2 regions of the Weissella diestrammenae genome follow, and region 2 is predicted to be linked to the other one. Evidence: predicted binding sites of a transcription regulator. Region 2 holds the regulator's gene; the other holds the start of a gene.

Region 1 (4,222 bases), 140 kb from region 2:
GTTTCATTCATGTCATTTAACATCAAACGAACAATCTTCAGCAAGTCGTCTTTCGACAAAGCGTTGAACTCAACAATGCCATCAAACCGGTTCAAAAATTCTGGCTTGAAGTACGGTGCTAGCCGATCCATTAACTCACTTGCAACTGATGCTTGTTCATTTTGATCATCCTTAGCATCAAAGCCAACTTTACCAACATTAACACCCGTTCCTGCATTTGATGTCATAATAATGATGGTATCCTTGAATGAGACGGTATGTCCTTGTGCGTCAGTCAACCGACCATCATCTAGAATTTGCAAAAACATATTCATTACATCTGGATGTGCCTTTTCCACCTCATCTAACAAAATTAATGAGTATGGGTGTCTGCGGACTGCTTCTGTTAACTGACCCGACTCCTCATAACCGATATAACCAGCCGGTGCTCCAATCAACTTCGAAACACTATGCTTTTCCATATATTCTGACATGTCAAAACGAATCATACTATCAGTTGTACCAAATAACTCTTTTGCAAGCTGTTTAGCCGTTTCAGTCTTTCCAACACCGGTCGGACCGACAAATAAGAAACTACCAATTGGCCGATTAGCCTTATTGAATCCAACCCGATTACGACGAATAGCCCGTGCAATCTTTTGGGTGGCTTCCGTTTGCCCGATAACGTGATCCGCCAAATTTTGCGCAAGATGCTTTAATTGTTGTTGCTCAGCATCTTGTAAGTCACCGACCGGAATACCAGTCTTTTCTTCAACGATCGTTTGAATATCTGCGACATCAATAACCTGTTGTCCATCCTTCACTGGCTGTGATTCTTGTGCAGCTTTCTTTTGTCGATTTAACTGTTCAACTTGGTCACGCCAGTAACCAGCCTTTTCATAATCTTCATCATCAATTGATTGCTGTTTCATTTTTTCAGCGTATGCAATTTGTTTCTCTAACTTTTGTGGATCCTCCACTTTAATTGCCAAGTTCTTACGTGACCCTGCCTCGTCCATTAAATCAATGGCCTTATCAGGTAAGAAACGTTCTGGAATATAGCGGTTTGACAAATCAACCGCAGCTTCCAGTGCTGCATCACTATACTTGACCTTATGATAATCTTCATAGCGGCCACGGATGCCTTGCAAAATTTGTAAGGCTTCTTCAGTCGTTGGTTCATCAACTTGAACCGTTTGGAAACGACGTGCAATCGCAGCATCCTTTTCAATTTGTCGATACTCATTGAGCGTTGTCGCTCCAACTAATTGGAACTCACCACGTGCCAAAGCCGGCTTCAAAATATTACCAGCGTCCATAGAACCTTCGCCAGCTGTACCTGCACCCATAATCTCATGGATCTCATCAATGAACAAAATCACGTCTTCACGCTTTGACACTTCTGCCATCAATTTTTGCATACGTTCTTCAAACTGTCCTCGTACGCCGGTACCTTGGACTAATGACACCACGTCCAAGCGAATGACTTCTTTACCTTGTAACTTTGAAGGCACCTGACCATCAACAATGGCTTGTGCTAATCCCTCGACCACTGCCGTCTTACCGACACCAGCTTCACCAATCAAAACGGGATTATTCTTAGTACGACGATTCAAAATTTCAATCACCCGTGCAATTTCAGGGTCACGACCAATGACTGGGTCAAACTTACCCTTCCTTGCCATTTCAGTCATATTCATTCCAAATTGTTCAAGTAAACTATCACCGTCGTTACCATTCCCGTTGTTTTGCATTTGGGCTTGTCGTTGCCGTTGCTGTTCAGCCGCTGCCCGTTGCATTTGGGCTTGCCGTTGCCGTTGACGATCTAAATCGCCATTCATTGCATTAAAAATATCATCAAAATTTGAGAAACCAAATGGATCATAATTTGCCATATTCTGTATCCTCCTCATTTATTACCTGTTTATCTACTCAGATTAAAGATGTCATATCAATCCTGACCTTCCTTGACCTTGTATTTATATTTTAGCACTCTAACAACGAGAGTGCAAATGTTTTGGTGAGATTTTTTTAATTTTTCAATAAACCCCATTAATGTACAGGCACGACATGCTTTAAAACAACATTTTAAAAGCAACTTGTATCACATCAACTTACGATTTTATTCTTCCCCACCCATGTTATTTTAGAAAAGGTTATAATAATTGTAATGAAAAACGCTAACTAAATAAGACATCTGTATTAACGCAGATGTCTTATCACATGATAACTTTTGGAGGTATATTAATGCAGACACCAACAACTATGACTACTATCATGACAACCAGTGACAGCCAAGTGCCCCTTACGCTCATTCAAACGCCATTACCACAACCTGAACCATTTGATCTTTTGGTCAAAATTTCAGCAGTCTCGGTCAACCCGGTTGATTTAAAGCAGGCACAAGTTGCGGTCACAAATCAAACCCCAAAGATCTTAGGCTATGATGCTGTTGGCACTGTTGTCGACACCGGGGCACAAGCCTCAAAATTTAAAATCGGCGATCGCGTCATGTTTGCTGGCGCCGTGAACCGTCAAGGCTCATATGCCGAATTTGAAGCTGTGCATGAGGATTTAGTGGCACTCGCACCTTCTAATATTGCCGACGCACAATTGGCTGGCGTACCACTTAGTTTCTTAACAGCTTATGAATTACTCATTGATAAATTTCGTTTGATTCCCAGCGCCAATGCCAATCAGGGTCAAAGTATCTTCATTATTAATGGGGCTGGTGGGGTCGGCTCATCAATGATTCAACTGGCAAAATGGCTCGGATTGACTGTCATCGCATCAGCATCCCGCCCCAAGACGATTGACTGGGTACAGTCACTTGGTGCCGACCACGTTGTTAATCATCGTTTAGATTATTTAGCTGAGATTAAAGCCATGGGTATCGATACAATCCCATATATTGCAATCTTACACAATCCAAATCAACATTTTACAGCGGCAGCAGAATTAATTAGTCCTTTTGGTCACATTGGCAGCATCGTTGAAAATGCGACACCCCTGCCAATTGAACGTTTGAAAAGTAAGGCAGCCTCATTTGACTGGGAATTTATGTTCGCTAAATCGCTTTACCATTATCACATGGCAAGCCAAGGTACCATATTAGCGCTCGCTGGTGAATTACTGACGACACACACTTATAAAACGCCTGTGACACAGACGTTAGCTGGGTTATCCCTTGATACGATCCACGAGGCACATCAGTTACTGACTTCAAATCAACTGATTGGTAAATTAACAATCACATATTAATTAAAAAAAGCGGTTTGGACAAATTGTCCAAACCGCTTTAATTTTATTACTTTGCTTCTACGACTTGCTTACCATTGTAAGTACCGTCAGCCGCAACATGATGATTACGAACATAAACACCATTTTCGTTCATGTGGATTGCAGGTGTTTGAATACCACCACGACCACCACGACGTGAACGCTTCTTAGCTTTAGAAGTCTTATGTGTAGGAACTGCCATAATTTTTTTCCTCCTTTTACGCTACCAAGCCTAAAACGAGGAGGCAGCATTAAATTAATAATCGATTATTTTTTCAACTGTTCTAATTTACATGATTTTTGAATAATTGTCAAGGCACTCACTCGAAAACCCACCTTTAATGTGTCCTATATGCTATCGTCAGCCATTTAAAAATAGGCGCGGCAACCGCTTAGCCTAGTTCTTGACACGCATAACTAATGCTTAACCGTTTTGTCTTTGATGACAACAATTTTTGACCAAGTTACTCATTAGAACCAACTTTATCTCAACCCAGCCCCGTAATTCTAAGTTGATTGAACGCATCATTAATACTGTTACCAATCTCAACTTCAACCGTTATTGTCATGTTTTTATGCCTCATGCCAATCACCCCCATATTGATAAAAACACAAAATAAACACAAACACCTACCACAAACAAGCAAGCTTTCCAGAAATAACAAAAATTGGGCAATCTTTTTGCTGTAACGCATTGATTCATCCACAACGCCACTACATCACAATCAGGTAATCTAATTTTATCAAAAATAAAAATTTTCCCATTGCTTTGCCCAAAATTGCAGCGCAAATCCTCGTTAAACAAAAAATCATCGTGCAATACTTGAAATGATTGAACTAATTGTTGTATACTATTGTTTATTGATTGGGTATTAGCCAAGCGGTAAGGCAATAGTTTCTGGTACTATCATGCGCTGGTTCGAATCCAGCATACCCAGTAATCAAAAAGAGGCCATGTCAGATG
Region 2 (4,222 bases):
CGCAGGCGACGATTATGCCGGCTATCGATCAAGTTGAAACGCATCCATATTTTAATCAACACGTTTTACATGAATATTTAACAACCTTGGGGATTTATCATCAAGCATGGTCACCTTTAGGTCGTGGTCAAGTACTGCATGATCCAGTTATTGCAAAAATCGCGGAACGTTATCAGGTATCAGTGGCACAAATTATTTTGGCATGGCATTTACAAAAAAATGTGGCGATTATTCCAAGCACAACGCATGCAGAGCGCATACAAGAGAATTTAAACCTTGACTTTCAATTGACAGTCAAAGATATGGCAAAGATTGATGCTTTGCAGCGTGGCGAACGAATTATGGGTGCCCCAGACGAAAATTATATGGAAGATAAGTGGTAACATCATGGTCAAACAAGGCAGTTTTGCACAATCATCAAGCATTAAACAGCAGAAAAACTTCAGACGCCGACAGCCAGCAAAACAAATGAATCAAATTGATGACCAACAATTACATGATTTTTTACTCGTCCGTTATCATTTAACACAAAAGCATCAGCAAGCACCAATTGTACAAGAAACCATGAGCCGTTTTTTAGAAATGCTAATTAATGAAGGTGATAATGAGAATCATTGGCAATTGCAATCGTTAGTGACGTCATTGTTACAACGGATTGGCAACCAAGTGCCATGGCAATTCTATTATATTTTAGCGAGTGAATGGACAAAGTTTACCCACTTCTTAGTCAAAGAATTGCCAAGTGTGCCACTTGCACGGCGGAAAACCATTGATACACTGTCCACAGATCAGTTTCAAATGATATTGAAGCAACATTTAGCTATTAATTGGTTTATGGGTCAATATGCACAACAACCAGAACGGCTAGGTCAAGTGACAAGGGCTCAGATTGATGCGTTAGAACAAGGCATGAGTACGCCGGTTAATCAAATTGATTGGCAACGGGTGCAGAGTTTGTATAGCACTGTGCCATTGATAGAACCACAAAACGGAGAAGATGTGGCAGGATTGAAATGGTGGCAAACCTTACGGCAAATTAAAGTGTGAGTTTGATTGAGATGTCCGTTGATTTTTAATTGAGAGGATTAAAAACATTTTGTTTATCAGGCGGTCAGTGACCTTGATAGCGAGTTAATAATTTGTGATTTCAATAAAAATCAAAAAAATTAAATAGCTAAAAACGCTAATTAAAAGGGCTAAAATAGGTGGTTAATGAATTGTTCAAAAATTTAATTAGTAAAATAGATTGACATTTATTGTGGTACTTGGTAAGATATAAAAGTTGTTTAAGCCAAACGGGCGAAACATCTATGCGGATGTGGCGGAACTGGCAGACGCGCAGGATTTAGGTTCCTGTGTCCTTGTGACGTGCAGGTTCGATTCCTGTCATCCGCATTTATATCTATCAAGCCGACTTAGCTCAGTTGGCAGAGCACTTCACTAGTAATGAAGGGGTCGCTGGTTCGAATCCAGTAGTCGGCATTGGCTTGATAAATATGAACAGCCATATCAATATATTATGCACCTGTAGCGCAACTGGATAGAGTGTCTGACTACGAATCAGAAGGTTGCAGGTTCGAGTCCTGCCAGGTGCATCAATTAAACAAGAAAAAAGAGATCGGCATAGCTGGTCTCTTTTCTTATCGTAAAAATGATTAAATCATTAGGTATTCTGTTGGTTTTCAATTATAATTAAGTCAAGATTGGTCAAAGGTTGACCAGAAAGGTGACGAGGTGGGGTAAATGGCGGATAAAAACATGTCAGATATCATCGAAGCTTATCTTTTGCAATTGATGGCTGAGGAAAAGTATGCTGAAATTCAACGTTCTGAACTTGCCCGCCGCTTTGCTGTTGTACCGTCGCAAATTAATTATGTTATTAATAGTCGTTTTTCGACGAAACGCGGATACATTGTTCAATCGAAACGTGGCGGTGGTGGTTACATTCGGATTGAGAAAGTTGCGATTCGACAAGAGCACGGGTGGTTAGATCAATTAATTGCTGAGGTAGGTCAACGGATTACACCGAGTGGCGCAAATGAAGTTGTTCATCTTTTATGTGCCGAACATCTCGTGACAGCGCATGAAGTCGAGTTAATTATGGCGATGCTCAATCGGGAAGCGCTAGATGTTGGAAATGTCGAGACTTCAGATGTGTTACGAGCACAGTTGCTCAAAAATTTATTGAATCGGTTGCGTTTTGATATTGCAAAGGAGTTTTAATTATGGCAAATGAATATACGGAGAGTGCCCAAAATGTCCTCGTTTTAGCTCAAGAACAGGCACGGTATTTTAAACACCAAGCGGTTGGAACGGAACATCTGTTATTAGCATTATTGATTGAACAAGATGGGATTGCAGGTAAGGTGCTTGGACAGTTTGGCGTTGAAACCGATGCTGTCCGTGAAGAGATTGAAGGATTTATCGGCTATGGCACTGTTTCAAGAGCTGAACATGGTTATCGGCCATATTCGCCCAAAGCAGCTGAAATCTTGGCCTTAGCAACAGCTGAAGCGAAACGTTTAAATGCAGGAAAAATTGGGACGGAGCATCTATTGCTAGCGTTAGTTTCTGACGAAGCGATTCTATCGTCTCGCATTTTAATGACATTGAATGTGAGTCCTTCAGAAGTACGACGGGCCATTTTGAAAAAGTTAGGGGTAGAGGAGCGTTCGCAATCGAAAGGACGTGGGCGTCAAAGAACGACACAAAAAGAAGTTGAAGGGACACCGACGTTAGATTCACTTGCACGCGACCTAACCGAACAAGCACGTGAAAATAAAATGGATCCGGTGATTGGTCGTTCCGCTGAAGTGAAACGCGTCATTCAAATCTTGTCACGTCGAACGAAAAATAATCCAGTTTTAATTGGTGAACCTGGTGTTGGGAAGACGGCGATTGCTGAAGGCTTGGCACAAAAAATCATTGCGGGGGATGTGCCAAATGATTTGGCTAATAAACGTTTGATGATGTTAGACATGGGTGCATTGGTTGCTGGTACGAAATATCGTGGTGAATTTGAAGATCGATTAAAAAAGATTATCGAAGAAATATACGTTGACGGGCAAGTCGTTCTATTCATTGATGAATTACACACGTTAATCGGAGCTGGTGGCGCTGAAGGTGCGATTGATGCATCAAACATTTTGAAACCGGCATTAGCACGAGGTGAATTGCAAACAATTGGTGCAACCACGTTAGATGAGTATCAAAAATATATTGAAACTGATTCAGCGCTCGAACGCCGGTTTGCACAAGTTCAGGTGAACGAGCCAAATGAAGCCGACGCGATTGAAATCCTAAAAGGATTGAAACCACGATATGAGCAACATCATCAGGTATCTATTTCAGATGATGCAATTATCGAGGCAGTTAAGTTATCGGTACGTTATATCTCTGACCGATTCTTACCTGATAAAGCAATTGATATTATGGATGAGACGGCGGCTAAGGTTCGAATTGATCGGACTGGTCATCAGACACCAATTGCCAAAATTGAACAAAAGCTCAATGCCTTGCGGGATGAAAAAGACCAGGCAATCGAAAAACTGGATTTTGAATTAGCTGCACAGCTAAGAAAAAAGGAAATGGCACAAAAGAAACGCTTGGATAAGTTTCAAACGCAACAAGCAATGGATGCTAAATATGAACTTGAGGTAACCGCTGAGGATATTGCTGAAGTCGTTTCGGAACAAACGGGTATTCCATTGACGCAAATGGAAAAAAGCGAACAAGCCCGTTTATTGAATTTGGAACATGTCTTACATGAACGAGTTGTTGGACAAGATGAAGCAATATCGGCGATTGCACGTTCTATTCGTCGTGCCCGTTCAGGACTCAAGGATCCCAACCGACCAATTGGTACATTTATGTTCTTAGGGCCAACTGGAGTTGGTAAAACTGAGTTGGCAAAGGCGTTGGCGGCAGCGATGTTTGGCTCAGAAGATAATATGATTCGGGTTGATATGTCAGAGTATATGGAAGCCTATTCAACAAGTCGCTTAATTGGGTCGGCACCAGGTTACGTTGGCTATGATGAAGGCGGTCAATTGACGGAAAAGGTGCGTCGTAATCCATATTCAGTTTTGCTACTTGATGAAGCTGAAAAAGCCCATCCTGATGTTTATAATTTGATGTTGCAGGTCTTTGATGATGGCTATTTGACGGATTCTAAGGGACGTAAAGTTGATTTTAGAAATACGATTATTATTATGACATCTAA

Evidence for each region. Region 2 encodes CtsR, which represses protease genes until heat stress. Its sites were predicted from a motif close to TTGGTCAAAAAAGGTCAAANA; they were not measured.
Region 1: H9L19_RS04870 (ATP-dependent Clp protease ATP-binding subunit) is a predicted target of CtsR. The motif match lies at 1,934-1,954, and genes of this name have one in related genera.

The regions. Positions count from the first base shown of each region.
Region 1 covers NZ_CP060724.1:983,260-987,481, reverse strand. Annotated here, with positions in the region: gene H9L19_RS04870 (ATP-dependent Clp protease ATP-binding subunit) at 1-1,874, opposite strand, end outside; gene H9L19_RS04865 (zinc-binding alcohol dehydrogenase family protein) at 2,227-3,240, shown strand; gene rpmF (50S ribosomal protein L32) at 3,287-3,460, opposite strand; tRNA gene H9L19_RS04855 (tRNA-Gln) at 4,125-4,196, shown strand.
Region 2 covers NZ_CP060724.1:845,016-849,237, forward strand. Annotated here, with positions in the region: gene H9L19_RS04165 (aldo/keto reductase) at 1-383, shown strand, start outside; gene H9L19_RS04170 (hypothetical protein) at 388-1,047, shown strand; tRNA gene H9L19_RS04175 (tRNA-Leu) at 1,313-1,395, shown strand; tRNA gene H9L19_RS04180 (tRNA-Thr) at 1,410-1,482, shown strand; tRNA gene H9L19_RS04185 (tRNA-Arg) at 1,522-1,595, shown strand; gene H9L19_RS04190 (CtsR family transcriptional regulator) at 1,744-2,223, shown strand; gene H9L19_RS04195 (ATP-dependent Clp protease ATP-binding subunit) at 2,226-4,222, shown strand, end outside.